Regions from separate parts of the Bacillus infantis NRRL B-14911 genome, predicted to be linked through region 3. Evidence: riboswitches for the same ligand, from Rfam matches in the RefSeq annotation. Region 3 holds a riboswitch; each other region holds the start of a gene.
The links. A riboswitch is a leader RNA that binds a small molecule or an ion and turns the genes downstream of it on or off. The one in region 3 is predicted to bind S-adenosylmethionine.
Positions count from the first base shown of each region.

Region 1: another riboswitch for S-adenosylmethionine. It lies ahead of N288_RS24725 (YezD family protein); the one in region 3 lies ahead of N288_RS03735 (sugar ABC transporter substrate-binding protein).
Region 2: another riboswitch for S-adenosylmethionine. It lies ahead of N288_RS25390 (Fur-regulated basic protein FbpA); the one in region 3 lies ahead of N288_RS03735 (sugar ABC transporter substrate-binding protein).

Region 1 is NC_022524.1:2,466,636-2,477,333, reverse strand. Features, by position in the region: gene N288_RS12385 (peptidoglycan D,D-transpeptidase FtsI family protein) at 1-226, shown strand, start outside; gene N288_RS12380 (GNAT family N-acetyltransferase) at 325-825, shown strand; gene N288_RS12375 (hypothetical protein) at 993-1,919, shown strand; gene N288_RS12370 (DUF4129 domain-containing protein) at 1,956-2,615, shown strand; gene N288_RS12365 (DUF4350 domain-containing protein) at 2,596-3,723, shown strand; gene N288_RS12360 (AAA family ATPase) at 3,720-4,649, shown strand; gene N288_RS12355 (DUF58 domain-containing protein) at 4,684-5,961, shown strand; gene N288_RS12350 (stage II sporulation protein M) at 6,072-7,052, opposite strand; gene N288_RS12345 (RDD family protein) at 7,149-7,961, shown strand; SAM riboswitch class I at 8,082-8,185, shown strand; gene N288_RS24725 (YezD family protein) at 8,305-8,436, shown strand; gene N288_RS12335 (phosphoadenylyl-sulfate reductase) at 8,544-9,254, shown strand; gene N288_RS12330 (inorganic phosphate transporter) at 9,270-10,349, shown strand; gene sat (sulfate adenylyltransferase) at 10,355-10,698, shown strand, end outside.
Region 2 is NC_022524.1:2,386,929-2,397,626, forward strand. Features, by position in the region: gene galU (UTP--glucose-1-phosphate uridylyltransferase GalU) at 80-961, shown strand; gene N288_RS11915 (MATE family efflux transporter) at 2,121-3,461, opposite strand; gene N288_RS11920 (STM3941 family protein) at 3,638-4,177, shown strand; gene N288_RS11925 (hypothetical protein) at 4,218-4,775, opposite strand; gene N288_RS11930 (TetR/AcrR family transcriptional regulator) at 4,890-5,471, shown strand; gene N288_RS11935 (alpha/beta hydrolase) at 5,524-6,330, opposite strand; gene N288_RS25390 (Fur-regulated basic protein FbpA) at 6,347-6,514, opposite strand; SAM riboswitch class I at 6,582-6,686, opposite strand; gene N288_RS11950 (DMT family transporter) at 7,054-7,980, shown strand; gene N288_RS11955 (AAA family ATPase) at 8,089-9,828, shown strand; gene N288_RS11960 (hypothetical protein) at 10,064-10,354, shown strand; gene def (peptide deformylase) at 10,399-10,698, opposite strand, start outside.
Region 3 is NC_022524.1:690,825-701,522, forward strand. Features, by position in the region: gene N288_RS24210 (coiled-coil domain-containing protein) at 1-936, shown strand, start outside; gene N288_RS03730 (hypothetical protein) at 1,110-1,787, opposite strand; SAM riboswitch class I at 2,200-2,364, shown strand; gene N288_RS03735 (sugar ABC transporter substrate-binding protein) at 2,505-3,587, shown strand; gene N288_RS03740 (sugar ABC transporter ATP-binding protein) at 3,653-5,191, shown strand; gene N288_RS03745 (ABC transporter permease) at 5,160-6,179, shown strand; gene N288_RS03750 (YcjF family protein) at 6,449-7,561, shown strand; gene N288_RS03755 (HNH endonuclease) at 7,931-8,950, shown strand; gene N288_RS03765 (ABC-F family ATP-binding cassette domain-containing protein) at 9,549-10,698, opposite strand, start outside.

The sequences.
Region 1 (10,698 bases), 1.8 Mb from region 3:
ATCATTTTATTATAGTATGGAAGAGAAAAAGCTGTACAAAGATACTCCAACCTATAATCTCACACTGGCGGGCTATTCGCCTTCACGTGATCCGGAAGTTGCTTTCTCGATCGTTGTGCCTTATGTGTCTTCTGATAAAAACTCTATCAATAAAAAAATCGGCCAGGGCATCATGAAGGCCTATTATGACCTGAAAAAAGGAAAAATAGCTGAGGACAGCGAATAAAATGGAAAAGGCGAAGGAAAGGGGCCATGTATGGGCCCCTTTTTCCATGGCTGAACAATCAAATGAATCTGGAAAAGAAAATAAAGGAGGATTTAAAAATGAAAGTCAGAGAGCTTAAGAGCTTGGGTGAAAAAGAACTGAAACAGCTGTCCGTGCTGCTGGCTGATGCAGTCAACAGCGGAGCGTCGATTGGATTTCTGCCTCCGATGGATGAAGCAGCCGCCCTTTCCTACTGGAAGGAACTCCAGCTGAAAGAGACTGCCCTATTGATAGCAGAAGAAGAAGGAATGATAGCAGGGTCTGTCCAGCTACAATTTTGCACAAAGGAAAATGGCACCCACCGTGCTGAAATAGGCAAGCTGATGACCCATACAAACTTCCGCCGCAAAGGAATTGGCCGCAGGCTGATGGAAGCTGCAGAGAAAAGGGCAATGGATGACGGAGTTTCGCTGATTGTACTCGATACGAGGGAAGGAGATCCTTCCAACCTTCTTTACCGTTCCCTGGGTTATACAGAATCAGGCATGATTCCCTGCTATGCCCGCTCGGAAGACGGCAGCCTCCATACAACCGTCTTTTATTACAAACTTCTATCATAGTATCCTGCTATATTGGGAAACTGCCAGGTTTTACGGTTTTACTCCCCGCTGCTGGAAGAAAAATGTTAGAATATCCAATAGATTGACAAATTTTTCATCCAGGAGAGGCATCACCGCAATCCGGATATTTATCTGGGGTCCTCTCCATTCATTTAGGAGGCTGAAATATGAATTCACAATTAAACAAGCCAAAAGGCATCGGCCAGATCCTTGATCTTACCTTCAGCCTGGCCAGGAATAAATTTGGTTCCTTTACAGCCATCTTTCTCATTCTGGTAGGGCCGGTCTATCTTCTCCAGGCACTGTTCAGCCTGGCAGCGGGACAGAGTTTTTTCAGGGACATAAATGCCGGGGGAAGCTGGTTTGAACAGATTGCCGCAAGCTTTGAAACTGATACCGCAGGTACAGATATTTACGCACCGGGTTCGCTTTTTGCCGATCTGGGCCTGGTTTTTGCCGGCCTGCTGTCAGCTTTGATGATCCCTTTGGCAGGGGCGGCGGTCCTTATAGCGGTAGATCAGGTGAGAAAAGGAATGGAATTCACCCCGGGAATGGTGATCAAGAAGGCTTTCAGGCGGTTTTGGCCGATTCTGGGAACAAGCATCCTTTTTAGCATCATCACATTCGCCATCATCATTCTGCCAATTGTATTTATATCCATCACGGGTATATTCGGGTCAATGGTCCATCCTGTGATAGGCATTATTTTTGCCGGGCTGTTTTTACTCGCTTTTGCCGTTGGAGTAGGCTACCTTCTGACAAGGTGGAGCTTTTATTTTGGATATACCGTTCTGGAAAAAAAAGCACCGGGTTTCTCCGAAAGCTGGACATTGACCCAGGGGCGCTCCTGGCATATGCTCCTTATTTATGCCCTGCTGTTTTTGATCATCGGAATCGTATCTTTTGCGATCGAGATGACGGCCGGCCTTCTCCTTGGAGGCAGTGTACTGTTTGATATCATCTTGAATCTGGCAACCCTTGTCACAACATGTTTGTATTATATCGGATTTTCTGTGATGTATTTCGACCTGAAAGGAAGGCAGGGCGGCGATGATCTTAACAGCATGATAGAGGACTACAGCAGGGTGCAGTAGGATGAAGGCTGAGAATACCGGCAAGAGGTGGAGACAATGAAGGATGCTGAACAAGCAAGAAAAGAACTGTCTGAGATATTGGAAGACAGGGAATATACTGTCTATCAGAATCAAGGGGAGAGCTTTCTTGAGAAGCTGAGGGAAAAATTCTTCACGTGGCTTGAAGAGCTGTTCCCGCAGATAGAGTTTTCCAGCGGCTCTTCAGGCGCCTTTCCGTTCATCATGATTCTGGCGGGAGTCCTATTCATTGGAATAGTCGTGTTTGCGGCAGCAAGGGCTGCCAAAAGGCAAAAGATCCTGCAGGAGCAACAGCCTCTTGACAGGGCCGCTGAAATCAGCTGGTCCTATAAGAAGCATCTTGAAGAAGCCGGAAAGCATGAGGAATCCGGGGACTTGACAAAAGGAGCACGCCATATTTTCCTGGCCCTTCTGCTCTGGTTCAATGAATACGGGTGGCTGAATGCGAAAATATGGAAAACGAACTGGGATTATTATGAGGAGCTTAAAAGAACCGACACTAAAACGGCTGAGGTTTTCTACTCACTTTCAGCACTTTTCGACAGGGCTGCCTATGGGGGTCAAAGCATAAAAGCCAGTGAGTTTCAGCAATTCAAGAGAGAAGCATTGAGACTTATGGACAATAGTGCAAACCTGCAGGAAGGGAGGGATCCGGAAGTTGCGGAATCAGCTGATTAAGAAGGCTTTTTACTGGATAGTTCCGCTGCTGCTGTTTATTATGGCCAGCTTTTTCCTGGCCGGCGATGCCCCAGCCAGCTATCCTCCCTATCTTGCCAAATCCCCTTCGCCGACAGGCATTAAGGGACTGTATACATATTTGGAGCAAAACCGCTCCAGCATCAGAAAATGGAGCAGGGAGCCCGGTCTGCTCCCGAACTCTGAAGAACCCATCCTCCTGGTCATGGCAGAGCCCAGCTTTGTCCCTGACCGGGAGGAGATGGCAGCTTATACGGAATTTTTGGAGAATGGCCATACAATTCTGCTATTCAAGGAAAATCCGGCACCGATGTTCGGGATAAAAACAGAGCAATTGGCAGCTGAAGGGGATAACGCCGTGAAGGTTGCTGATAAAGACGGGAAGGTGCACAGTGCAGCCATACACTCTGCATTCCGGATCACAGAAGAACGTGGAGATGAAATTCTGCTTTCAGATGAACTGGGTGCGGTAGCGGTCAAAAGGCCCGTCGGCAAAGGCAGCCTGATTGCCGTCAATTCCCCTTCCTGGCTCACTAATGGAATGGTCCTGGATGAAAACCATTTAGAGCTCATCCTGGCATTATTGGACGAATCAGCCTCACAGGATATATTCATAGATGAATTTTTGCATGGGCAGGAATCTTCTTCCGGGGCCGGGGCTTATCCGCAATGGTTCCTCGTGATTCTTGTACAGGGAGCCCTGCTTGCTATATTATGGGCCTTCTATAAAGGCAAAAGGTTTGGCCCTGTCGACTGGCCGAGGGAGGAAACGGTCCGTTTTACAGATGAAAAGATTTCAGCCTTGTCTGCATGGCATTTAAGGGGAAGGCGCTACCAGGATTCGCTTAGAATCCAGTCGGAATATACAAAAGAGCTGCTCCAGGAAAAATGGGGCATCCCGTTCAGCCGCGACTGGGAAGAAGCCGGGGTTTCCATCCTGGCAAAAGCATCTTCTTTGACTCAAGAAGAGGTAGAGTCACTCACTAAGGGGATATCTTCTGTATTGAAAGAAGAGAATTTGCATAAAAAAGATTATTTGCTCTGGTCTGCAAAACTGGATCATTTAAGGAAAGAGGTGGAGAACAGATGAAACAAGATACATCTTCACTGCTCCAGCAGTATGAAGAACGAATAAAAGGACAGGGGCTGAACCTGAGGCTGCTGCTTGCCGCAATCCTCTCAGGGGGCCATGTATTGATAGAAGGGGTGCCTGGCACCGGAAAGACCCAGATGGTCAAGACACTGGCCGGGCTTCTCGGCGGTGAGTTCAGCCGGATCCAGTTCACACCCGACCTCCTCCCGAGCGATATAACCGGAAGTATGATTTATAACATGAAGGAAAGCTCCTTCCAAACCCTGAAAGGGCCGGTTTTTACAAATGTCCTGCTCGCTGATGAAATCAACAGGACACCTGCGAAAACACAGGCTGCGCTTTTGGAAGCAATGGAAGAGAAGCAGGTGACGATTCAGGGGGAAACTTATCAGCTCCCGGAAGCATTTTTTGTTGCGGCAACCCAGAACCCGATAGAATTTGAAGGGACGTATCCTTTGCCTGAGGCCCAGCAGGACCGCTTCCTTTTCAAACTGATCATTGGTTTTCCTGAATTTGATGAGGAAAAGCTTGTGCTTCAGTCTGTGCTGGAAGGACGGATGGAAGCCGGGTCGATCATGCAGGCACTTTCACTCGAGGACTTTCTGTCCATACGGAAAAATATCGAGAGGGTGGCTTTAAGCCAGGATATTCTGGATTATGTCATAAGGATTGTCAGAAAGACGAGGGAAGCAGAGTCCATCCGGTTCGGCGCCAGTACAAGGGCGGCCATTTCCATCGGAAAAGCAGGTAGGGCATGGGCTTATCTTGCTGGCCGCGATTATGTTACCCCTGATGACATCAAGATGGTTTCCAAGCCTGCTTTAAGGCATAGGATCCAATTATCCCCAAATGCAGAATTGGAGGGAAGGACTGTTGACCAGACAATCGATGAGCTTGTGGGATCGGTTCCTGTTCCGAGATAGAGGCATACTTCCCGGAAAGCGGCTCCTCATCGGCATGTTTATTCTTTCACTGGCCCTGGCTGCTGCGGCAGCAATCTGGGGAGTGCCGTGGAAACTGGCAGCAGGACTCAATATCGGCTTTCTGCTGCTTTCCTTTGCCGACCTGGCTTTTTTGCCTAAGAGTTCTCAGATCAGGCTGAAACGGAGAGTCCCGGAAGAGATGGAAAGAGGGCTTCCTGCCGATGTTGGCATTGAAATAGAAAACCATTCCCAGCTGCCTTTAACGTTGCGGATCATTGATGATCTCTCCGACTCCTTTGCCAGGCCATTTCCGCTTAAAAGAAAGCTCGCAGGAAACACGAGGGGGACAGTCCAATATGAAACCGCAGCCAGTATAAGGGGGCATTATACGCTGAACAGGATCTATATCCGCTGCAGCAGCTTCCTTGGCCTATGGGAAAAGCAGATGGTGAAAGAAGCCGAAAGCCAGGTCAAAGTGATTCCTGATTTGACCGAAACCCGGCGCTATCTTGAGAATGCTCAGTCCTATTTGCTTTATGAAGGAGAAAAAATCCGGAGGCAGCAGAGCGGAGCCGGGGAATTTTCAAAAATACGGGCATACGCGCCAGGAGATGATCCCCGTAAAATCAATTGGAGGCAGACGGCCAAGCTTCAGGAGGTCATGGCCAATGTCCATGAGCCGGAGCACGGAAAATATGTCACCATTATGATTGACTGCGGCAGGATCATGGGTGCGGAGCTGGAAACGGGCAACAGGCTTGAAAAGGCGCTGGAAGCGGCAATGACTACCGCAGCCGCGGCGCTCAAAAACGGTGATTATGTTTCCGTCCTTGCTTTTTCAAAAGACATTCAATCGTATGTACCGCCTTCAAAAGGGATGCAGCACTTAAACTTCATCCTGAAAGCTTTGTATTCGATACAGGCGGACGCTGCAGAATCCAATTATAGCGGTGCCTTTCAATATTTGCAGTCTGTCCAGAACAAAAGGAGCTTATTGCTTCTCTTTTCTGATGTAAGGACTTTCACCCTGGAGGAAGGTGCGCTTGTTTATCTAAAAAGGATCCGGCAGCGGCACCTGTTCTTTATGCTCGGAATCGAAGACAATATCCTTTCAGCCCGGGCCAAAGATCGGCCGGACACTATAAAAAGCGCCATGCTAAAAAGCATGGCGCAGCAGCAGATCCTTATTGCAAAGCGGGAAAAGCTGAGATGGGAAAAACAAGGCCTGCAAATGGCGGAAGCGCCTGAAGGAGGTCTCGCAGCAGCTGCTGTGTCCCATTATATCAATGTGTTGAATCGGGGGCTTCTTTAATTTCTGCCATTTACATGGAGAGATTTTGTTTATCTCACCGGCACTCAGTGAGCTGTCGGGAGCGCGAAACTGTTTTTTAGAGCATCCATAGCATATACCCCTGCAAATATTTATGGAGCTTGCAGGGGATGAACCAGGCGTTTTCGCTTTTGATCCAGGAGCCAGCCTGACCAGGCATAAAACAGCAGTCCAAGGACCGTCAGGAAGGCAGCCATATACTTCATTTCCAGCGGGAGCGGGGAAGGGGTGATAAACCCCTCGATCAATCCGGCGATGATGAAGAGCGGAATAGTTCCCAGTAGCAGCTGAACCGACCTTTTTGCCTTGGTTTTCAGCTGATAGCCCCGGGAGTATCTGCCCGGGACCAGAAGCTTATATCCCATAAGCAGGCCGGCTCCGCCCGCGATGAATATCGCGGTAAGCTCTATCATCCCATGGGGGACAATATAGGCCCAGAATTCATAAGATTTTCCGTGAGACCAAAACAGGCCGGCAATGGCGCCTACAATGATGCCATTATAAATCATAAGATAAACGGTCAAAATCCCAAAGGTGATACCGCCGGCAAATGCGAGGATTGCGACACGGATATTATTGGTCATGATGCTTGCTGACATGACCGCAGAATCGACCGCACCTTCATTCTCGCCGAGCCTCTGGGGATCAATTGCCCCGGACATCTCGGCCGGGAGAATCGAATGGATTGAAAGCGGATCATGGATCACAGCAAAGAAACTCCCCAAACCGCCCAATGTGAAAAGGAGCATGCTGGCAACGACAAATTTCCATTGCTCGAACAATAGCCGCACAAACTTGATCTGGAAGAAATCTTTCAGCTGGGCCATACTGGAGGATTGGCTTTTATATAAAAGATTATGCGCCTTTGCGACAAGATCATTTAAATAAAAAGTCACTTCTTCGTCTGGAAAGAAAGTCCGGGAGAATGAAAGATTCTGTGCTGCTTTCTGATACAGCCTGTCAAACCGGGCCAAATCAGTTCCTGCGGCTTTTCGTCTTTTCATCCTGGCGAGCAGCTCCTCGAGCTCCTGCCAGTTTTCCCGATGCTGCTTGATGAACTGTTTACTATTCAATCTAATCACCTGCCTGTAACCATAAAAGTTGTATCTCCATTATAAATCATAGGGAGAGTGAGATACAGGCAAAACTTCCAGGAAATGGGGTGCATCATGCAAACAGAAACAATTCTTATCAAAACACCTGAATTTGTATCGCTTCAATTCCAGCCTGCCGGACTTGGCAGCAGGGCCGGGGCCCTCATCATCGATCAGCTGATCCTTATGGTATTCAATCTGGCGAGCATTCTTTTATTTGCTTTTTATGCTTCCAGTGCCGCAGCATTCTTTCTTGATGATACTTTTCTTTCATGGCCGTTCGCCATTATGCTAATTTGCCTTTTTCTGGTCAACTGGGGATATTTTTTTGTATTGGAATATTTTTGGGCAGGAAGGACACTGGGGAAAAAGATCATGGGAATAAGGGTCATTCAGGATAACGGCCAGAGCATCACATTGCTCTCAAGCTTTATCCGAAATCTCCTCCGCATCATAGACTCCCTGCCGGTGTACTATCTGCTTGGCATTCTGATGGTATTTTTTCATTCCAGGCATAAACGGGTCGGCGATCTGGCTGCCGGGACAGTGGTCGTGCATGAACGGAAAAAGAAGAAGCCGGGTAAAATGACCGGGATTGAAAAAGAAATCCAGGAAAGAGGCCTGAAAAAGGAAGATATATATATGGACGAGTGGACTGTCAGGAAGATTGGCGCCGAGGAGTGGAAGCTTTTAAAGACCTATAGTGAGAGGCTGCTCCAGCTCCCTATAGGCAAAAGAGAAGAGCTCACAAAAAAACTTTCTTATTCACTCCTGCCAAAGCTCGATATCGATCCGGAACGAAAGTCATTCAGGCAGCTGGAAGACATCCTGCTGGTTCTTTATTTAATCGGGAAAGAGGAGTGGGAATTTGAGAATCAGATAAAATGAGCATATTTTCCTAATTAAAAAAATTATTAGAAAACTTTTCGTTAACTCGTTGACAAATCATATGGGTATGGTAGGATTAATTTCAATAAAATAAATCAGAGCAAACGCTCCTGATTATATCACTTATCTAGAGTGGCTGAGGGACTGGCCCATCGAAGCCCGGCAACCTGCTAAAAGCAAGGTGCCAATTCCAGCAAAATGTCCAGCATTTTGGGAGATAAGGTGCAAGTATGCGAAATGCGCCTTTTCCTGTTGGAAAAGGCGTTTTCTTTTTCCTCCTTGTCCCCATCCCAGCCATTCAAAAAGGAGGCGAGCCGATCTGAAGCATGCTGATTGGGAGGAAGTGGCCGCACATCTGCAAAGGATGCTGCAGTCTGTAAAGTTTGGAAGCATCACACTTGTGGTGCAGGATGGCAAGGTCATTCAAATTGAGAAGAATGAAAAGGTTCGCCTTCAATCTAATAAAGCGCGCTGACTAGACAAACTAGAGGCGGTCTTTTTCCCAAAAGCGGGAGGAAGGCTGCCTTTTTTCTTGTTAAAAATCAGTCAAAAAACAGAAGGCACCATGAAAGGAGCACTGAAATGAGCACCACCGTAACATACACCAGCTGGGAACCGCCATCATTCCCTGAAAACGATGGATTCAAAGGAGCACAAAAAGTGCTGGAATGGGCCTATAGCCATTACAGCCCGCAAGATATCAGCTACGCCTCAAGCTTCGGGGCTGAGGCGATTGTACTGATTGATCTTATCACAGGGATAAAGCCTGATGCCCATATTATTTTCCTGGATACCGGGCTCCATTTTCCGGAAACCTATGAGGTCATTGAAAGGGTGCAGGAGCGTTTTCCGGAGCTGAATATTGAAAGGAAGCTTCCTTCCCTTTCTTTGGATGACCAGCGGGAAGCCTATGGACCGGCACTGTGGAAAAGAGAGCCGGACCGCTGCTGCAGCATCCGGAAGATCATTCCGCTCCAGGAAGCCATGAAAGACAAAATCGCCTGGATTTCCGGGCTGAGGAGGGATCAGTCTGCATCCAGGGCTGGGGCGCAATTTTTAAACAAGGACAGCAAATTTCAAAATGTAAAAATCTGCCCTCTTATTCACTGGACTTGGGAGGAAGTTTGGGAGCATATCCGTAAAAAAGATCTCCCATATAATAACCTCCATGACAATGGGTATCCAAGCATTGGATGCTTTCCCTGTACAAGGGCTGCAGGAGTTGGCGGGGACAGCAGGGCAGGCAGGTGGGCTGGGACCGGCAAGACGGAATGCGGCCTGCATTCCGGGTGAAAGGGGGGCATGACCATGCTTGCAGCAATAGCAATGACCATTGGACTATTCTTTGCCATGAATATAGGAGCAAGCGGGGCAGCTGCCTCGATGGGGATTGCATACGGATCAGGATCCATCAAAAGCCGAAAGACTGCTCTCCTGCTGTGCGGAGCCGCCGTATTCCTTGGCGCCTGGCTCGGAGGGGGCGAGGTTGTCAAAACGATGGGAAGCGGGATTGTGCCGAAAAGCACTTTCACCGTGAGCATAGCCCTGATTGTCCTTGCCTCTGCAGCACTGTCGCTTTTCCTGGCCAATATTTTCGGAATTCCGCTGTCGACCAGTGAGGTGACAGTCGGATCAGTTGTAGGGGCAGGGATTGCTTATCAATCTTTATTTGCTTCCAAGCTCTTGTGGATCATTTCTTTTTGGCTGATTACGCCGCTGGCCGCTTTTATCATTGCTGTCATTGCAGCGAAGCTGATCAGGATACTCCGCTCAACCAAGAAGACCAAAAAGCCGGGCACCATCCGCTTCCTTGGCTTCCTGGTCACACTCATGGGATTGTTTGAAGCCTTTTCGGCCGGCATGAATAATGTTGCCAATGCGGTTGGCCCCCTTGTTGGTGCTGACATCCTCCCGCCAGAGGCAGGGATTTTCTGGGGCGGTATATTCGTCGCCGCAGGCGCTGTTTTTCTCGGCAGTAAAGTGCTGGAGACAAACGGAAAGAAAATCACTGATATCCGGCTCGAAGAAGGATGCATCATTTCTGGTACCGGGGCAGGCATTGTCACTGCTGCATCCTTATTCGGGATTCCCGTCCCCTTGACCCAGATCACGACAAGCTCCATCATCGGAATCGGCTTTGCCGGCCAGGGGCGCTCTGTTTTCCAGAAAGAAATTGTCATCAGGCTCCTCGGTGTATGGCTTGTGTCGCCAGTACTGTCGATGGTACTGAGCTATACCTTGATCCAAATCATCATTAAGCATGACTTTTACCCGATTGTTGCCATGGCTGGAGTCCTTATTTCTGTATTCGGTGTCCGTTTCCTGATGGGAAGGCAGAATACGGCCCTGCCGGAAAATGAAACTTATAAACTAGCAAGGAAAGGCTGATGAAAATGTCACTACCTATGCCTCATGGAGGCAAACTCATAGAAGCATTCAATCCGGATTATCCGATCCAGAACACGAATCAGGAGATAGAGATAGACTCAGTTGCATTAAGTGACCTGGAGCTGATCGCCTGTGGACTTTTCAGCCCGCTGACAGGTTTTCTGGGAAAGGAGGACTACGAATCTGTGGTTGAAAGTATGCGCCTTGCAGATGGTACAGTATGGCCGATACCGGTCACGCTGCCGATCATTCCGGATATAGCAGCTGACCTTCATAAAGGTGATATCTGCAGGCTGAATCATAAGGGAGAAACCTACGGGATCCTTGAACTTTCCGAGCTTTACCAGCC
Region 2 (10,698 bases), 1.7 Mb from region 3:
GCATATCCCGTTTGTCCCTGTTCATATGTTCAGTTGAGTGCACTTAATTCAGCTAAAATTCTGCTGGGAGGTATCAAGCATGATCAGAAAAGCGGTCATTCCGGCGGCCGGTCTTGGCACCCGTTTTCTGCCCGCCACCAAAGCCCAGCCAAAGGAAATGCTGCCGGTTGCCGACAAGCCTGCCATCCAATACATCGTGGAGGAAGCCATTCTTTCCGGCATTGAGGATATTATCATCATTACGGGAAGAAACAAACGTGCAATTGAAGACCATTTCGATAAGTCTATCGAACTTGAACTGATACTGAAGAAAACCGGCAAAACCGAACTCTTAGAAAAAGTGGAAGCAGCTTCGAATCTTGCTTCAATCCATTATGTAAGGCAAAAGGAACCATTGGGACTCGGGCACGCAGTTCTTTGTGCAAAACAATTCATCGGGAATGAGCCTTTTGCTGTCCTCCTCGGTGATGACCTGGTTGATTCCGGTACCCCTGCTCTCTTGCAGATGATCAGCCAATTCAAAGAAACTGGAACGTGCATGATCGGTGCAAAGGAAGTTCCCTGGGAGAACGTTTCCAAATACGGGATCATCGACTATTCCTTCAAAGCAGGCAATCTTTGTAAAATCGAGCAGCTGGTCGAAAAGCCTTCAAAGGACTCTGCTCCGACCAATCAGGCTATCATCGGGCGCTATGTTCTTACACCAGAGATATTTACTGTACTGGAGTCCCTTCAGCCTGACTTTTCTGGAGAAATCCAGCTGACTGAAGCTCTTTCGCAGCTTCTGAAAAAAGGGCCCATGTATTCATGTCTGATAGAAGGCAATCGCTATGATACCGGGGATAAATTCGGCTTTCTTCAGGCTTCAATCGAGTTTTCCCTTAAGAACGAAGAGATTAAAGAAAAGCTGGAGCGATATTTGTATAGTTTGCGGGAGAGAGAGAAGAGAGCGGAGAGCTGAAAAAAGACACTCTTTGGTGGAGTGTCTCAGCATCTAAAAAAAATGAAGCCAAACTGAGCGGCAACATTAAATGGGAATTTAAGGGGAAAACTCGTTCTGAGAAAAAGTGAAGAGGACTTACTAAAAACGGTAAGGCTTGAAAAAAGTTAATGACACATCAACGTGCAGCCGAGTCATGTATCCCCACGATGGGTACATGATTTCTTTTATTCTTCCTAGTCATGTATCGCAGGAGCCTGTTGGGATACATGACTTTCTTTTTTTCTCCATACTCATGTATCCCAGGAGCCTGATGGGATACATGACCATCCTTTTTTCTCCCTACTCATGTATTCCGGGAACCTGATGGGATACATGACTCTCCTTTTTTCTCCCCACTCATGTATCCCAGGAGCCTGATGGGATACATGACTTTCTTTTTTTCTCCCTACTCATGTATCTCAGGAGCATGATGGGATACATGACCATCCTTTTTTCTCCATGCTCATGTATCCCAGGAGCCTGATGGGATACATGACCATCCTATTTTTCTCCCTACTCATGTATTCCGGGAACCTGTTGGGATACATGACCATCCTTTTTTCTCCCTACTCATGTATTCCGGGAACCTGATGAGATACATGACCATCCTTTTTTCTCCCTACTCATGTATTCAGGGAACCTGATGGGATACATGACCATCCTTTTTTCTCCCTACTCATGTATTCCGGGAACCTGATGGGATACATGACTTTCTTTTTTTCTCCCCACTTATGTATCGCAGGAGCCTGATGGGATACATGACTTTCTTTTTTTCTCCCTACTCATGTATCTCAGGAGCATGATGGGATACATGACCATCCTTTTTTCTCCCTACTCATGTATTCCGGGAACCTGATGAGATACATGACCATCCTTTTTTCTCCCTACTCATGTATTCCGGGAACATGATGGGATACATGACTCTCCTTTTTTCTCCCCCACTCATGTATCCCAGGAGCATGATGGGATACATGACCATCCTTTTTTCTCCCTACTCATGTATTCCGGGAACGTGATGGGATACATGACTCTCCTTTTTTTCTCCCCACTCATGTATTCCACGAGCCTGATCGATATATGGCTTTCCTTTTTTCCGCACGCCAAAAGACACTCCGCACAGGGAGTGTCTTTTGGCGTGTCATTTTTCAGTTGAAAACAGCTTTTTCTTGTCCCATCTGCCGTATTTATAGTACGAAAAAGCAATCACGCTGCTGATCATAAAGCTTGTTCCCATTCCGTATGCGATCCCCTCTTCCCCCATCCATTGTGAGAACAGCCAGGTCAAAGGGTATCTCAGCACCCAAAAGGAGATGATATTGAGCACAAGCACCTGGAACATGGCACCTGCAGCCCTTACTATGCCATTTAATACAAAATTAAGCCCGAGGAACGGATAAAAGAAAGCAATTGATACAAGATAGCCTGTACCAAACTCAACGGCTCCAGGCTCGGTAATGAACAGGGATATTCCCGCTTTTGCTAATAGCACAGCCGCTCCGGCAATCAAGAGCATTATGCCTAAATTGTAGAGTGAACCATAGAGCGCAATCTTATGGACCCTTTTCCACCGGCCTGCCCCAATATTCTGTCCTGCCATGCTGTTGACAGCTGTGCCGAGCGCCGAAGCCGGCAGCATGATCAGGCTGTCAATCCTCTGGGCTGCCCCAAAGCCTGCAACCGTGTCCGCCCCGAAGGAATTCACCACACTCATAATGGCCATTACACCCGCTGAGATCACCATCATCTGGAGTCCTGATGGTATGCCTAATTTTAGTATCGTCCACACTTCATCTTTACCGGGCATGAACGGTATCGAAAAAGGTGCGAGTTTTCTTTTTAAAACAATATACATGCCAGATATGAATGCGATCCCCTGGGCGGCAAGAGTGGCATAGGCAGCTCCATCGATCCCCCATCCCAGGATAGAAATGAACACAGGGTCCAATATGCTGTTTAGGACCACCGCGACCAGTACAAAAATCAGCGGCGTCCTGCTGTCCCCCAGAGAACGAAGAATCGTCCCGATAAAATTGTAGCCGAACAAAAAAAGGATGCCGAGGAAATTAATCTTTAAATACGAGTCTGCTTCAGCAATCATCGCCTCTGGGGTATCAAGCCACTGGAGAATAGGCTTTGAAGCAAAATAGCCTGCCGCTCCCAGCGCAAGGGAAAGCAGTGTGAGGATAATCACAAAACTGTTTAGATATTGCCTCAGACCTTTATCATCATCTCCTCCTTTTTGCTGCGACAAGATTGTCAAAGCTGCATTATTGATACCGATAATAAATGACAGCACCGTAAATATGACGGTGCTTGAAACCGCAATGCTGCCGAGTGACGCGGCTCCAAGCAGATTCCCCACCCAGAGGCTGTCAACAAACTGGTAAGAAACCTGCAGCAAGTTCGTCAGCATGATGGGAGTAGAAAAAATAAACATCTGCTTCAGAATATTCCCTTGTGTAAAGTCTTGCTGGGACATAAAAACCACACCTTCAATAATGATTGCTTCTATTATTTCTCTTTTTATGTATAAATTCTACTCAAACGTTTCGAATATCGGATTATTGCTTCACCATGGAATTTTTTGGTTTATATTTCGGTATAAGGGGGAATTTTCCATTTGGTATCTACTAATCAATCAATAAGGAGGACAAGATGGAAAAACAATTTTATGCCGCGAAAGGAAAACTCTTTCTGTTTATGCTGGTTGTATTGGCTGCAGGTGTATTTTTTGCCTGGCTGGCTGCAGATATGGTTTTACATGAAGAAAACAGGGAAACTTTTATGCTGATTATCTATTTACTGTTTGCTGTTTTATTGTTTGGATGTGCCCTGCTTTTTGCAGGAATGATTTATGACAAAGCCCCCTTGGTTTCTTTCAGCACAGAAGGTCTGGAAGTCAATGGTCCAGGCGGCCCCGGTCTCATCGTCTGGGAAGATTTTGAGGGTATCTTTCCATATGAGGTTCAAGGCAATGCTTTCCTTGGGGTTATCTTGAAGGATGAAGAAAAATACATTGAAAGGCTTCCAGCGAGAAAGAAAAGATTGGTGAAGATCAATCAAGGAACCGGTTTTCCACCTTTTAATATTAGTATGAATTCCCTTAAACAACGGAAGGAATTCATTGAAGAGCTGGAGAAAAGGGAAATACCGATTCTGGTTGTTGAGGAAGAACTGGAAAAAGAAAACATATAAAAGAATATCCCCCCTCGCTGATTGAGGCGGGATATTCTTTTCATATATTCATCTCTTTGCTTTTTTTAGGGGCCTTTGGCCAGATAAAATAACTAATGCAATAAATCAAATCTGCTGCTAGAACAATCGACCATATTTTCACGACACCGGATAGTGCTTCCGTTCTCCCAGGATCATCTATGATTAGCACGGTTCCCATCAGCAAGGCAGCTCCGATAAGATATGCGGCTCCATGCCTCGCAAAGCCTTTTATATTATGCCTTGCATGATCCATACCATATCTTTTTTCCGGCCGTTTCCCCTTTTTGGCGATGTAATATAAAAATCTTTCATCCGCCCACTGAATCATACTTTTTCCAAAGGCTATCGACACACCGATATATACGGCAGCCAATGCATGTGCCTGTGTTGCTTCTGAGCCTCTGTATAAGTCCGCACCCGCTGCTGCCAGCAGGATCAGATCTACAACAGGAGTCATCGCGAGCAGGATGAGACCGGTTTTCTTTTTTCCGAAAAGATAACGCATACAAAGGCCGGCCAGGATTAAAACCCAAAAGCCGACTTCACACCCTATGATAACCCACAATATCCAGTTCATACTTTCCCCTTCCAGTACTATTGTTGTTTAAACTCATCATAACACCACACTTTTAGTGATACAAGTGTATTATTAAAAATTGAAACCTGTTTTACGGTCTGCTACACTGAGACTATGCCTAAAATAGTTGATCATGAACAAAGGAAAAAAAGAATCGTCCAGGCCACCTGGCAGGTTATTTTGGATAAAGGGGTGGAAGGTGCGTCTGTCCGCAATATTGCAGCGGAAGCCGGTGTTTCTCTTGGCGCCCTGCGCCACTATTTCTCCACACAAGATGAACTGCTTGTCTATGCAATGAAACTGGTAAATGAAAATGTGATAAACAGGGTTTCGGAGATTGCATTGAAGGATTTGCCCCCAAGGGAAAAGGTTTATCAAGTCCTGCTTGAAATTGTTCCAACCACTGATGAGAAAATGGCAGAAATGGAGGTGTGGTTTGCGTTTGTTGCATACAGCAGGCAAAAGGAAGAATTTCGAATCCTGAAGCAGGGAATATATACGGGGATTGTTCAGATGATGGATTTTCTAAAGTCCCATGGAGAGCTGAAGGATGGCCAGGATCATGATCTTGAGACTGAAATGTTATACAGTTTCATTGACGGGCTGGCCCTGCACAGTATGCTCGAGCCTGAACGTCTGAAACCGGACAGAATAGAAAAAACTCTCCGCCGCTACCTGGATAGAATCCTAAAATGACCACAGATGACCGGATCTTTTAAAATCCGGTCATTTTCAGCATTGATTCAGTTCATGAAGATGCATATGACTGCTGCTCCCTGAAAGCTTTGAGCCATTCTGATGTGCATTCGATCAGCTCCGCAAAGCAGCGGCCGGCTGAATAGGTATGGCAGGCTCCTGTAACATAATGCAAGGAACATGATCCTTCCTTCCGCTTCCTGAATTCTTCCGCATATCTTCCTGAGTGGGATACCGGAATATCCTGGTCTGCTGTTCCATGTACAATCAGGACATCGCCCCTGTATGCCGCAAGCTCTTCCAAAGGTTCATATCTCTTCAGCGAAGAAAAGTAATTGTCCGTTAGCTGATAGCCCAAATAATCAAGTGAAGCTCCCTTGTCCAGTGCCTTTACCTTTTCACTGCCGACAATGCAGACGATATCCTGATATGGTCTTGCAGAAGCCGACCATATGATAAGCTTCCGGATGCGGACATCTTTTGCAGCAGCCAGCACGGCAACGGCTCCGCCGAGGCTATGGCCGATGAGAGAAATTGAATGAGGATTTGCATAATCAAGCTTCACTGCAAAATCGATAGCAGATAAAGTCTGCTCCAGCAAATCGGGAAGACCTGTTTCTCCGTACTCACCCGGACTCTCCCCGCAGCCCTCATAATCAAAGCGGAGGACAAGATACCCATCTGCAGTAAGACGGTTGGAAGTTTTAACAAATAGCCTGTCGACACCAATACGGCTTCCTGTAAACCCATGGCAGATGATGACCAGGGGATAGCGGCGGTTCTTGCTGAATCCTGCAGGAAAATCCAGCGATCCGCACAAGTGCTTATCCTTCCAGGGTATTAGAATACTTTCTGACATATATAGTCCCTTCCCTCTATTCATTAATATGTGATCTGTTTTCCTGATAAAGTTTTAACAGTTCTTCGTACGGCACCTGAAATAGCTGGCGGCCTTCTTGTTTGTATATACCCATGGACAGCAGCTCTGAAATCAGCTGGTCCTTTTTCTCTTCTTCTTTTATCATTATAGTTTCTTCCTTCATTAAAAAAGCCCCTTCTGACCGGTGGCCCGGAAGCAGAAGAGGCTTTATGCGCGTATGGCTGCCGCTTCTCTCATCTTCCAAGCTTCCGCTTGTTGGATTTGGCACAGTTCTCGCAAGGAGTCTGCTGCCGAGGCTTCATAGGGCCAATTCCCTCCGCCTCTCTGGATAAGAGTATTCCTATAAGTTTTGTTGGAATTAAATATACGCTACTTTCTTTTGATTGTCAAGATGTACTGCTGCAATTTCCTGTTCAGCTTTTTATTCAGCTGATATAGCCAATAGGTTTCCTGTCCGAAAGTGAAATGCAAATCACAGGTCCCGATTTTAACGGCATGAGTGTATATATAATGCCCCCTCTGGAACATCGGAAACCAGAAGAACTCTTTTTCAGTTACATCCATATGGAGTCTAAACCCTTGGATGAAGTCATCATATTCAAAGGCAAATCTCTTGAAACGAAAGCAACAGTCTATCACTTCTTTCAGTCTATTTTCTATTCTTCTTGAATAAGAATAATAGAAGGTATATGGGAGGTGGGAATGATGCAGGGCAATCGCATTCTATCTTTATGGTACGCCCTTCTGGCAATTGCGTTCTGGGGTGTTTCATTTGTTTCAGTCAAATGGCTGGTATATTATTTGGCACCGGGTGCCCTGGTTTCCTTAAGATTTATGATTGCTGCCATCTTCCTGGGCTGCCTTCTCACAATATTCAAAGAATCCTTTTACATAAAAAAAGAGCATTTCGCCCATGTTTTTATTCTTTCGGTACTTGGGGTGTTCATCCATCAAATGGTACAAGCTTCTGCCATGCTCACCCTGGATGCCTCTGCTGCCGGGTGGATGATCTCTTTCACACCTGTTTTTACTAGTTTGCTTTCCTTCCTTTTCTTATCTGAAAAGCTTTCGCTCCTTAAAATTTGGGGAATGATGATTGCCGTTACAGGGGTTCTGGTTATCTCTGCAGAAAATTCAGGGGGTACGCTTCAATTCAGTCCTGGTCTTGGTTATTTCCTCCTGCTTTTCAGTACCTTTAATTGGGCTGTTTATTCGATTTTGTCCAAGAAATTTGCACTTCCCTATTCTTCTCTTGCTGTCACCTTTTGGACAAGCCTGATAGGCTGTTTGGCGACTCTGCCATTCCTTTTGAGAAATCGGGGGTATGAATTACTGTATACCCTCCCTTTGGACGGGTGGCTGCACCTGCTGTTTCTAGGCATTTTTGTATCGGCCCTGGGCTACTGGTACTGGGGAAGGGCGCTTGAGGTGCTCGAAGCGACACAGGTTTCGGTCATGATGTATTTTGAACCGCTGTTTACACTGCTGGCAGCAATCCTTATTCTCGGGGAAAAAATCCCATTATACAGCAGCATCGGCGGAGTTCTGATCATCATGGGAGTGTCGGCTGTTAACAAGCCGGTACTCGGCTTCCTTATGAAAAAGCTTTTTAAATACCCTGTAAAATAGAATTTAAAACCCTTTACCAAAAATTACATGTTTTTTCCCTTGCATAAATCTATACAGTCCGAACAAGTTTTCCTATAATGGAGATAGATTCATTTAGGAGGGAAATTGTTGAAATCCACTTTCAAAAAAATTTCGAAACCTGTCCCCCTTATTTCATTGGCCATTCTAATTGCTGCTGCTGCGCTGTGGTTCAGCCTATCCGGCAGCAAAGAAGTTACCATTCCCTTTTCTTCCATAGAAAATATCATTCAGGATCATCCTAGTGAAACTGTCCTATTAAAAGAAATGAAAAATGGCACTCTCCATTTGACCGCAGGTACAGCTGAGTATGTGTCACAGGTGCCTCCAAACAGCCAAATGGTTGCTAAACTGATTGAAAATTACAATATCCAGTACAGCTATTCTTCCGCAAATCCATTTACTTTCTGGATTTTGGGTGGAACACTGATCCTTTTTGCAGGGATTGGCCTTTACCTTCATAAATCCGGCAAAGGAATATCCACCGCCAATTCGATGAAAAACAGCGCCAGCAAGGCAAAGCCCCTTCCTTCCATCACAATGGATGATATTGGCGGCCTTCAGGATGAAATGAAGGAGGAAATCCTCCAGACACTTTCCATCATTAAAGACAGGGAAGCATCAATCCAGCTTGGTGTGAAGCCGCCAAAGGGAATCCTGCTTTATGGACCTCCGGGTACAGGCAAGACGCTGCTTGCCCAGGCGATTGCCAAGGAAATCGGCGCTTCATTCTTTTCAACCAGCGGATCTTCTTTTAATGAAATGTTCGTCGGCGTAGGCGCCTCAAGGGTCCGAAGCTTATTCCAGAACGCCAGAAAGCACTCACCTGCAGTTGTCTTCATTGATGAAGTCGATGCCCTTGCAGGCAAGCGGAAGCAGCATGGCGGGGACGAAAGCGAGAAAACATTGACTGAGCTGCTTGTCCAGCTTGACGGCGGCCATTCAAATGACGGCATCCTGTTCATCGCTGCTACAAACCGCAAGGATATGCTGGATGATGCTTTCCTCCGTCCAGGCAGGATTGACTTCTCTTTCCTAGTTCCGCTTCCGGATACAAAAGGAAGGCAGGAAATCATCAGCATTCACACAAAAGGCAAGCTTCTGGCAGAAGATGTAGCAGCTTCCCTGCCTGCACTAGCAGAAAGCACTTCCGGCTTCTCAGGGGCTGACATCAGCTCTCTCTTTGAGACAGCCAGCAGAAGGGCCATCCGGAACGGGAAAGAAAAAATAGATAAAGAAGACCTTGATTTTGCCATTGACCGGACGGTGCTTGGAAGCACAACACGCCCGCTTCAGGACCCCGAGACTAAAAAGAGGGTTGCCATCCATGAAGCCGGACATGCCTTGATTGCCGCCATCACCAAGCCTGGCTCAGTAAGAAAAGCAACAATCATACCACGTGGACAGGCGCTCGGATATGTTGCACCCATACCAAAGGAGCTTCATCTGTCCACCAGCAGTGAGCTGCTTGACCAGGTCAGCATGATTCTTGCTGGCGGAGTTGCAGAAAGGCTGTATCTCGGCGAGCATAGCATCGGTGTCAGCGGCGATGTCCAGCAGGCCAAGCATATACTTGAGCAAATGGTGGAAATCGGCTTATTCCAGGACGGTTTCAACCTGACCTTTGTCAAAGCGGAAAAGGAAGCCAAGATGCAAGAGCTGTTCCAGCAGGCTCTAGCTAAAACAGAAATGCTCATTAAAACGAATGAATATGAATTTGAATGCCTGGTTGCGGCCCTTCTGAAGAAAGAGACACTGGAAGGTGCAGAGGTTCAGGAAATTGTTGGCGAACCATCGAAGCAGCATGAGGCAGAACTTGTGACAGTATAGAATCAGCAGAAAGCAGCCCTCGGCTGCTTTCTTTTTTTTGATAAAAAACGCTTTGCCTATATTCCAGTATAAAGCATTGAAGAATAGCCATACTAGCGGTGTAGGAATTGCAAAGGTTTATCAGAAAAAATAGAGGCTCCTGCCGGGTCAGTCCCTATAAGCCATGCCTCATTCGTTCATTGATGAAGAATAAGTTGATGCTGTTTCTATTTAGAGTCTGAAAGGAGAATTCAATATGAAAGAACAATTAGAGCACATTAAACAGCTGCTGGAGGAAAATTTTGATCATCCTGAGTCACTGGATCTGGATTCGTGCATCCATGAACTTGAAGCACTAAAAGAAACAGCCGGGAATAAAAAGATTATGATCCAGGATCTCATCAACAGTCTGACCCATGCCCGAAACAGCAGTAAAGAGCTTCTGAATGAAGGGACCCCTTCCTCATCAGCAGCCTTCGGCCAGGCGTACCGGGCAGTTGAACAGGCCATCTCTTCGGTTTCTTTCACAGATAACGACCCATATTAAAAAAAAGGAGCGTTTCCGCTCCTTTTTTGCTGTTTTTCTCCATCTTAAAACAATTCAGCAGCTGATGCACCTGCAGGCAGCTCGAATGGATTTTCTTTGTTGATGCGGTCATAAAACATGATGCCGTTCAGATGGTCAATTTCATGCTGGACGATGACAGACGCAATCCCTTTTAGGCGCATCTCTACCTGCTCCCCTTTTTCATCGGAATATTTGATCTTGATTCTTTCATAGCGGGGAACATAGCCTTTAACCTCCCTGTCAACAGAGAGGCAGCCCTCACCCTCCGGAAGATAAACCATTGCAGCAGAGTGGCTGATGATTTTAGGGTTAAAGACCCTCAG
Region 3 (10,698 bases):
ATATCTTCAAAGAAGAAAAAGATATTTGCTAAAAAAGCCGAACAAGATATAAATAACCAAGATAATATTGAATTAGAAAAAATCAAGGCTGTAAATAAGAAAAACTATAAAGATGTAGAGTTCGAATGTATCCATTGTCATTCGCATTTAACCTTGGAACAGTCCTTAACAAGACTTAAACTAAATAATAATGTATTAGAAATACAAAACATGCTTGATATGAATAAAAAACAAAGTGAAGTTTTACAACAAGAAATTGAAGTATTACAAGATGAAATTTTAGATCTTGATAGCAAGTATAGAATGATTACTAGGAAAAAGAAAGAAATTCAAGAAATATTGACTCTCCAAGAATTTATTGATTTAGAATCAAAGAGACTGGCGAATGAGGAATTTTTAAAAACTATAGACAAATTATCTGATGAAAAAGAAAAGTTAGTAGACTATGGCAAAGAATTAGCAAAGAAAATTAATGCACTAAAAAAAGATCAAAAAAACAGAAAGTCAGAAATTGAAAAGCGATTTTACGAAATAATAAACGATATTAATTTGCGTATTGGAAGTACCATATTAAGCGAAGTTGAATTTTTTAATTATAGAGAAGTTAAGGGGAGTGGAATGGACAACAATAAAACATTGCTGGCACTATACTTAACTTATATGAGATTAATTGCTGAATTTGGGATTTACACTATTCCATTTGGGATTGATTCATTTGTTAAGAATGAAGTCGATAAGAAGACGATAAAAACCACATTTAAAGAAGTAGAAAAATACTTCTTAACTATCCCAAGTCAAACTTTTTTTGTGACAATTTCTGAAAATCTACAGTATCTTTCAAAGTTAGATAACTATAATGTAATAAAATTGACAAAGCCTATACTACATAAAAACAAATACAATTATTTATTATCTCAAGTTAGGACGATTGATTAGTGATTTGTATCTTAAAAAGAAGTATCTCTAAAGAAGTCAGAGATACTTCTTTTTATCTTACTTTATCTATTAAAAAAATATATGCAGGAAGGACTAAAGTGAATAATTTATCTCAGTATTGGAGGGAAAAAGAGAAAAAAAGCCAGTCTAGGTTGGATGGCTAAGAAAATTTATTAAATTGAAAGGGACAATAAATCTCTTTCAAAGTTAGTGTAGTTCGTCCATTCTAGTATTTCAATTATTTCGTAGGCTTTATTTTCCCCATTACTATATCCAAGTAAGGCTTGGCATCTACTATCGGAGTCATTGAGTAAGGTATTAAAACATGTTTTAGTAGGTGTATTAAATTGTTTATCTTCATAGTGTATTGATTGGTTTCTGCCTTCCCAAATTATGTCTAAAATATTGACACCAAATTTTACTGGGATGGTCTTATCCGAAACTATTAGTGCATTCGAACAATCACTTTTTTTCTTACCATACCTTGATGAAATACCTTGTTTTCCTATTTGTAGGATGGCTTGGGCAAGGGATTGTTTTGGGCTGTTTTTTATGAGCAAAGCGTTATTATAATATGCTTGGATTACTTGAACCTGATTTTGGTAGTCTCCTGCTGTTTTAGCATGTTCTACAGCTCTTATGACATAGTCAAATGCTTCCTCTGGTTGACCTTCAGCCCTTAACATATTAGAAAAGTCATTATACATTTTTGAGTTTTGCTGGTAGTACGGAATCATGGCCGACGTGTGGGTTAATTGTGCCAAATCATTATCAACCTTGTTTAGAAGGGCAATTAGCTCTTGAGTAACATATTTTGTTTGGTCTAGATAATCCCTAATAGGTATATTCAAAAATATCCTCTTCCTTTTCTAAAAACATAATGGTAATAACATCCATAAATTATACTATTTTAAATTTCTTTAATAAAGAGTTGTTATAAACGTATCTTACTTTAGAAAAAAAATTATGGAACTAGGTGCCTGCCCCCACATTCTGTGCAGGATTAAAGTGCTGGTAGGAGGTCGCTTATAATATTTCCTTAACGCTGAAAATAGGTACCAGACCCCATAAAAATAGGTGACTGACCCCGCATTGGCTAATGCATTAAAGTGTACGGGGCCAGGCACTTTCTTTTTCGCCCGGACCTTCTTCCAGCTCACCTTCTTTCATAAAAATTTATAAAATTGAAAAAACATATTGCGTACATTTAATTTTGATGATAATATTCAGCACAGGTAATCAAAATTAATAGCAAGCTTTCAACTCTTATCGAGAGCAGGCGGAGGGATTTGGCCCGATGAAGCCCAGCAACCGACCGTAATTCCGTTGTGAAACGGGGCGCAGCAAGATTTGCGCCGGTATGTAAATACCTTTAAGGCACGGTGCTAATTCCAACAGAGGAGATTTTTCTTTTCTGGGAGATAAGAGGTGTGGAGATTCGATATATAATCTTCAGCCTCTTTCTCTACGCAGAAAGAGGCTTTTTTATATCATAAAAGGAGTGATTTACAGGTCAGCATCAAAGGGTTCAAAGCAAAAGTTAAAAAAAACAATAATGGAGAGAGAAAATGAAGAATAAAAAATGGAGCTTTCTATTAAGTATTTTTGTCGTTATCCTGCTTACAGCAGGGTGCCAGCCAAAGACAGGCGTCAGCACCGAGGGAGAGGCGGCGGCCGATAAAACCAATGATGAAAACGAGCTTACCGATAAAAAGATCGCATTAATTATGCAGCAGAATCTTGGTACGTTTTCTGCTCAGTATATTGACGGTGTGAAGGAGCAGGTTACGAAATTCGGCGGAACTACAACAGTTTTTACTTCTGATGGTGACCTGGCGAAAATGTCTTCAAACCTGGATGCAGCGATCAACCAGGGATTTGATGCTATTTTAATAGACCATGGCACAAAAGAAGCATTGGCGGCCGGAGTCCAAAAGGCGGTCGAGAAAAAAATCCCAGTGGTTGCCTTTGACGCAGAGGTTAGTGAACCGGGTGTGACCGTGCTTGAGCAGGGTGACCAGGAGATGGCAAAAAGCACTCTTGAGAGACTGGCTGAGGACTCAGATGGAAATGCAAATATCGTTAAAATATGGGTAGCCGGCTTTGCGCCGATGGAGCGAAGACAAGTTGCCTATAAGGAATTCCTTGAACAGAATCCGGGGATTAAAGAGGTCGCGGCATTTGGAGCAGCGACGCAGAACACAGCATTGGATACTCAGTCACAAATGGAAGCCATTTTAAAGCAGTATCCGGAGAAAGGGCAGATTACAGCAGTTTGGGCAGCATGGGATGAATTTGCCAAAGGAGCCGTGCGTGCTATCCAGCAGGCCGGCCGGACAGATATCAAAGTGTACGGAATCGATATGAGTGATGAAGACCTGCAAATGATTCAGGACAAGAATTCTCCTTGGGTGGCAACTGCAGCTGTTGATCCAAAGGATATTGGCAGAATACAGGTTCGCTATGCCTATCAAAAATTATCCGGAGAAGAGACTCCTGACAATGTTAAATTAACACCGGTGTTCGTATCAAAAGATGACCTCCCGGAAGAGCAAATCACAACCACGGAGCTGAATGAATACGTGGAAGGATGGGGCAACAGCGACCAGGGATATACCGAAACCCTGAAGGAATTGGAAGAAGGGAAATAACAGAGGGACATTAGGCAGCCTTAGGTTAAAGGCCGCCTGATGTTTTCCTTTTTAAAGGAGGCAGCATGATGGGTGCATCACTACTTGAAATGAGAAATATATCCAAGAGCTTTGGTGCAGCAAAGGCTTTGAAGAGAGCTGGACTCCATTTGGCCTCTGGAGAAGTACATGCTTTATTGGGGGCCAATGGTGCGGGTAAAAGTACGCTTATCAAAATTTTGGCGGGTGCTTACAGCCATGATGAAGGCGATATTTATCTTAACGGAAAGCCAGTCACGATCCATTCACCAAAAGAGGCGAAGGATCTGGGCATCCACTGTGTGTACCAGGAGGTGGATACGGCATTGGTGCCGCAGCTGACAGTGGCGGAGAATATTCTGCTTGATTCCTTTGCCGGAGGAAACCGCTTTTTCGTCTCAAAAAAGGAGCTGAAGCGAAAAGCAGAAGAAATTCTTGCTCTCCTGAATGAAGAGCAAATAGCTGTAGACCAATATGTCTCTGAGCTGACCCTCGCTCAAAAGCAAATGGTACTGATCGCCAGAGGCCTGGTCAAAGATGCGGGCATCATCATTTTGGATGAACCGACTGCCCCGCTGTCGATCGAGGAAACAAAGTATCTTTTTAACATTGTGAGAAAGCTGAAGGCGCAGGGGATGGGCATCATCTTCATTTCCCACCGGCTGCCGGAAGTATTTGAAATAAGTGACCGGATTACCGTCATGAGAGACGGTGAAACCATTCAGACCTTTAAAACAACTCAAGCAACCCATCAGGAAATCGTCGAGGCAATGCTTGGCAAAGACATTCAAATCACAGAAAAACAAAAAACGGTACCCGGGAAGAAACTGTTAGAGGTCGATGGGATAAGTGATGGCGGGTTAGTGAAAAATGCCAGTCTTTCGGTTTCAAGAGGAGAGATAGTAGGAGTCGCAGGGCTGGTTGGAGCAGGAAAAACAGAGCTGGCGCGGATCTTGTTCGGCCTTACGAAAACAGAATCAGGTGAAATGAAGATGAATGGAGAAGTAGGTCCCTTTAAAAGCCCGGCGGATGCGATACGTGCCGGTGTGGTTTTAATCCCGGAAGAAAGAAGGAAAGAGGGATTGTTTATCAATGAGTCGATTGAACATAATCTTTCTTTCCCTCATCTAAAATCGTTTTCCTCTTTTCTTTTCATGAATAAAAAATCAGAGAAAAGCCACGCGGAAAAAATTATTAAGAACCTGGGTGTTAAAACAGGCGGGACAACGGATCCGGTTCTCCATTTAAGCGGAGGAAACCAGCAGAAGGTGGCGATCGGAAAATGGACAGGAGCAGACAGTGACCTCTATATCTTCGATGAACCGACCAAAGGCGTGGACATTGGTGCAAAGAAGGAAATCTTCGACCTTATCCAAAGCCTTGCGGACCAGGGTAAGGGTATTCTCTATCTAACTAATGAAATTTCAGAAATCCTGACTGTTTCAGACCGAATCTTAGTGATGTATGACGGGATGATTGTAAAAGAATTATCAAGGGAAGAGGCCTCACAGGAAAAAATTCTGCTATATGCGAGCGGGGGGAAGGAGGAAAGTGATGAGCAGCAAAGTGTTTCAGTTTGTATATAAATATGGTGCCATCCTATTGATGGCTCTGATTTTGGTTTATTTCACCATCGTAAACCCGGCATTTTTTTCTTACGGTAATATATCCGATATTCTGCGTTCCATCTCCATTGTCACCCTGCTGGCTCTAGGAGTGACATTTACCCTGATTGTGGATGGATTTGATTTGTCGGTAGGGTCCACAATGTCCCTTGCGACGGTCTTAACAGCTTCTTTGATGGTATGGTTTGAGCTCCCGCTTTGGCTAGTCCTGATTCTTCCGATTTTGGCAGGCGCCGCGGTGGGGCTGTTTAACTCCCTTCTTATTGTAAAAATTAAAATACCCGATCTGCTGGCAACCTTAGGGGTCATGTATATCATTTCAGGCCTGCACCGCACATACACTGAGGGATATTCTATCTACAGCCACATGGAATTGACAGCTGGAGGAAAGGCACCTGGAGAGTTTTATCCAAATTTCCTTTGGATTGGGCAGGGAAGACTATGGGGAATTCCTGTCCCCGTGATCATAATGCTGATATTGGTGGCTGCTGTTTACGTGGTATTGAATAAAACCCGGTGGGGAAGAATCCTGTATATGACCGGGGGGAATGCAGAGGCAGCCCGGTTGTCAGGAACCAATGTGAATAAGGTGAAAACCCTTGCTTATGTAGTATCCGGGATCTTTGCATCGCTGGCAGGTATTCTCTTTGCATCCAGGGTTGGATCTGGACAAATAGATTCCGGGGCTTCCTTGCTGATGGAGGCTGTAGCCGCTGTCTTCGTCGGATTCTCTGTTCTTGGAGCAGGAAAACCCAATGCGTTAGGCACGTTCTTTGGAGCAGCTTTAATAGGAGTGCTCCTCAACGGGCTGACGATGCTGAATTTACCATATTACGCATTTGAAATTGTAAAAGGCACAGTCCTCGTCCTTGCACTCACGGTCACCTATTTCCGACTCCGTGCTAAAAAATCAGCGCGTTCAAAAATACAGATGAAGAGTGCTAGTTGATGATTGGTATGACAAAACAAGGCCTGGCCCCCGGCGCACTAAGGTATAAACGTGTAGGGGGCCAGGCTTTTTGGGGTTAATTGGAGGTCTATTATTATACAAGGCACAGGGAGAAGTGTGGAGAGCGATTTCTTAGTTTAGAAAAATTAATCCTTGGCTAAAAATCATTGACAACTAGAAATATTTACTTGAAAATTAAAATAAAAGTAAAAATTTCCAATATATCTCATTAAAAGTTTAAATTTCTATAAACATTAGGAAGTGATATTATGACAACACAAACTGGATCTAGCATTATTGAAGATATCTTCAATAAGACTAAAGATGAGATTAACAAGCTAATGCCTGTTAATATTATGATAATTGGAAAAACAGGGATAGGAAAGAGTACGCTAATTAATAATGTATTTAGAGAAAATCTAGCGGAAACCGGTATTGGACAACCTGTAACTCAACATCTAAGAAAGATTATCAAAAACGGAATGCCTCTTACTATCTATGATACCAAGGGATTAGAATTAAAAGAGGAAGTCCAAGATGAAATTATCAATGAGATTAATGGGAAAATAAAAGAACTTTATATAAAAGGCGATGAAAAAGAGTACATCCACGCTATTTGGTATTGTATAAATTCTAATTCAAACAGGATAGAAGAACTTGAATTAGAGTTAATAAATTCTTTTGCTGAAAATGTACCTGTAATCCTTGTTATGACACAAAGTTTTGGTGAAAGTTCTTTTGAATTCAAAAAGGCAATTGAGGAATTAAACTTAAATGTAAAAACTGTTCAACCTGTGCTGGCAGAACCTTTTAGAATATCAAAAGATATTACTATCCCATCCTATGGCTTGAAAGAGTTAGTAGGTAAAACATATGAAGTATTACCAGAAGCAGTAAAAAAGTCTTTTAATAATGCCCAAAAAGTAGATATTGAAAAAAAGGTAAAAGAAGCCAGAGTATGGTCAAGTGGGTATATTGCTAGTAGTTTTGGAGCGGGATTTACACCAATACCATTTTCTGATGCTGCTGTGTTAGTTCCAATTCAAGTAGGTATGTTAGCTCATATCACTGCAATATTTGGAATATCTTTAGACAAGGCATTACTTAGTGGAATTGTGGCCTCTATAGGAGGCAGTGGAGGAGCGGCATTTTTGGGTAGATATATTGTATCAAATTTACTCAAACTGATCCCTGGAGTAGGTACTTTTGCAGGCGGTCTAATTAGTGGTGCTACAGCATCAATATTAACAACTGCTCTTGCGGTTTCTTATATAGAAGTGATGGCTAAAGTAGCTGAAGCTGAATATCAAGGTAAAAGTTATGATAATGAACAAATTGCTGAAATGATGAAAGAAATGTACGAGGAAAACTTAAAAAAGTAAATATTTTAAAATGTAACTATTAAAAATAGGTGTCTGACCCCACATTAGCTAATGCTTTAAAGTATGTGAGGGCAGGCACCTTCTTTGTGGGGAAATTTGTTATAAAATGTTCATGTTAATCGGTAACATTCAACTTTTATAAATCAATTCTTCTGTTACGATAGTTCCGTTAACTTGTAATTTGATATTTTTAAAGGTTTCAAATTCATCATCCTTACTCTATTGTGTTTGACTAAGATTGAACTCATTTTCAGAAAAGATTACATACCTTTACTATGCAATTAAATACTATACAACAGAAGAATTTAATGTTAGAGGTACTTTTATAATGTAAGATAAGGGATATAATCAGAAAATGGAGGCAACTAAATGGCTACCCCTATAACAATTTATAGAAATAATGAGACTATATTGGAAGCAACAGATATTCAAAAAGCAGCAGAATTTCTTTCGAAACATCTACAACAAAATAGAAATGCCAGCTTTAATGCAATTGAGCGAGGTTATGTTTATAACATTCCTTATTACTGTAAAGAAGAAGAATACAGATTTGTTGCACCTGAACGAATGGCCTTTAAACGTCGTAAGCAACTTGAAGAGAGAGAGCATGTCAATGCTCGTCGTTTTTGGTTAGTTCCATCCAATCCAGACGAATATGACTTGGCAGGAGCTTTTAGTAATTATGACAAAATCCATTGGAGACGATCAGCTAATTATGAAAATGGCGACATTGTATTCATATACCTTTCTAATAATGTGCGAAAAATATGCTATAAAGTAGAGGTCATTAAAGGGCTTGTTCACCCTGATGAAGTTGAATACAACAAAACTCTTTGGAAAGATAAAGAAAAGTTTAAGCAATCAAAAACTTGGACTTGGTCCTGTTTTCGCTTAATTGACCAAGTTGATACTACTGAACTATCATTAGTCCACTTACGTGAAAATGGTGTGAGAGGAAATATACAAGGTCCACAGAAAGTTACTGGGAAACTACGAGATTATATCTTGTCTTTCTTTAATCATGATTTAACAAAAGATTATTATCCCGATGAAGTCCCTGGATCATTGGAAGAAGGAAAACGTAAATCAGTTACTGTGAATGTATATGAGCGTAACCCTATCGCCCGGAAGCTATGTATTGAACATTATGGGTTACAATGCCAAGTCTGTAATTTAAATTTTGAAGATACATATGGAGGAGTGGGAAAAGACTTTATTCATGTCCATCACATAATTCCGCTATATGAAATACAACAGGATTATGAAGTAAATCCAATTCTTGACTTAATCCCCGTTTGTCCGAACTGCCATGCGATGCTTCATCGGAAGGAAAATGGTATTTATTTATCAGTAGAGCAGTTAAAAAACCGTATTTTAAAAAGGTACTAGCGTTCTTTTTTTGGAATGATAAAATATTAATTTTCGAAATAGGTGCCTGATCCCACATTAGTTGATGCATAAAAGATTTGTGAGTAGGCACCTTCTTCTCGCGGTAAAAGAGGTGAAGACCACGGCATGGACATCATTCAAAAAAACTATCCCGGACACCAAGAAAAACGCAACATCAAACACGCTAAATAAGAAACAGGCAAAGCTGAAGTCCTGGTGCCAAAATGGAAAACATAAGTTGGAGGAAGGACTCATCGTGGTTAATCGGCCAAGGAATAGGCTGGATCAGGCGTAGCTGAAACCTACTTTGATAGTGAAGCCTAAGAAAGTTGTTTATGTGTCCTGCAACCCGTTGACATTGGCGAAGAATGGTGCTGGGTCTGAAGTATAATAAAGTGGAGTATATGAAGCCGGTGGATATGTTTCCGCAGAATCACATGTTGAAGGGTTCCAAAATTAATATGAATATAAAAAAAGCCCATTCAAACATTAGTTTGGATGGGCTTTTATCAGGAGAAGATTTCTTTAAAGAATGTTGGTAAATAAAAATGGGGTACCTAGGTGCATTAATCTAAATTCACTAGGTATCCAAAAACAATCAAAACACCTTCGTAGTCCAATCCTCACAATTCCAAATATCGGTCGCAATTTCACGATAGAAGTCAGGTTCGTGAGATACCATCAATATACTTCCGCGATAGGCTTTTAGAGCACGCTTTAGTTCTTCTTTTGCGTCGACATCCAGGTGGTTGGTAGGCTCATCCAGAATGAGTAAGTTCGTTTCTGTGTTTAAGATTTTGCACAGGCGGACTTTGGCTTTTTCGCCACCGGATAGGACTTCGACTTTGCTTTCGATATGCTTGGTTGTTAATCCGCATTTTGCAAGTGCAGCGCGGACTTCAGCCTGGTTCATGCTTGGGAATTCGCTCCAGATTTCTTCGATACAAGTGTTATAGTTGGCCTCTTTCACCTCTTGCTCGAAATAACCGAGGTGTTGATATTCACCGCGTTCGACTTTACCCGAAATCGGATTAACCAGCCCAAGAATACTTTTTAAGAGAGTAGACTTACCAATACCGTTAGCACCAACGAAGGCAATTTTTTGTCCGCGTTCCATTTTTAAATTCAGCGGGCGGGACAGTGGTTCATCATATCCAATAACAAGATCTTCTGCTGTGAAAATCCAGCGGCTGGCTGCACGGGCTTCTTTGAAATGGAATTCCGGCTTCGGCTTTTCTCTCCCCAACTCAATCACTTCCATTTTGTCGAGCTTCTTCTGGCGGGACATCGCCATATTACGAGTCGCGACATTTGCTTTGTTGCGGGCGACAAAGTCCTTTAAACCGGCAATTTCCTGCTGCTGGCGCTTGTAAGCAGACTCCAGCTGCTGCTTCTTCATTTCATGAATATTTAAGAAGTTATCATAGTCACCAACATAGCGATTCAACTCCTGGTTCTCCATATGGTAAATCAAGTTAACCACACTGTTCAGGAATGGAATATCATGTGAAATCAGGATAAAAGCATTTTCATATTCCTGTAAATAACGCTTCAGCCATTCGATATGCTGTTCATCCAAATAGTTCGTAGGCTCATCCAGCAAGAGGATTTCAGGCTTTTCCAGCAAAAGCTTAGCCAGCAAAACTTTCGTACGCTGCCCGCCGCTCAGATCATCTACATCCCGATCCAGTCCGACATCGTCTAATCCCAGACCACGCGCAACTTCCTCAACCTTTGAGTTAATCTGA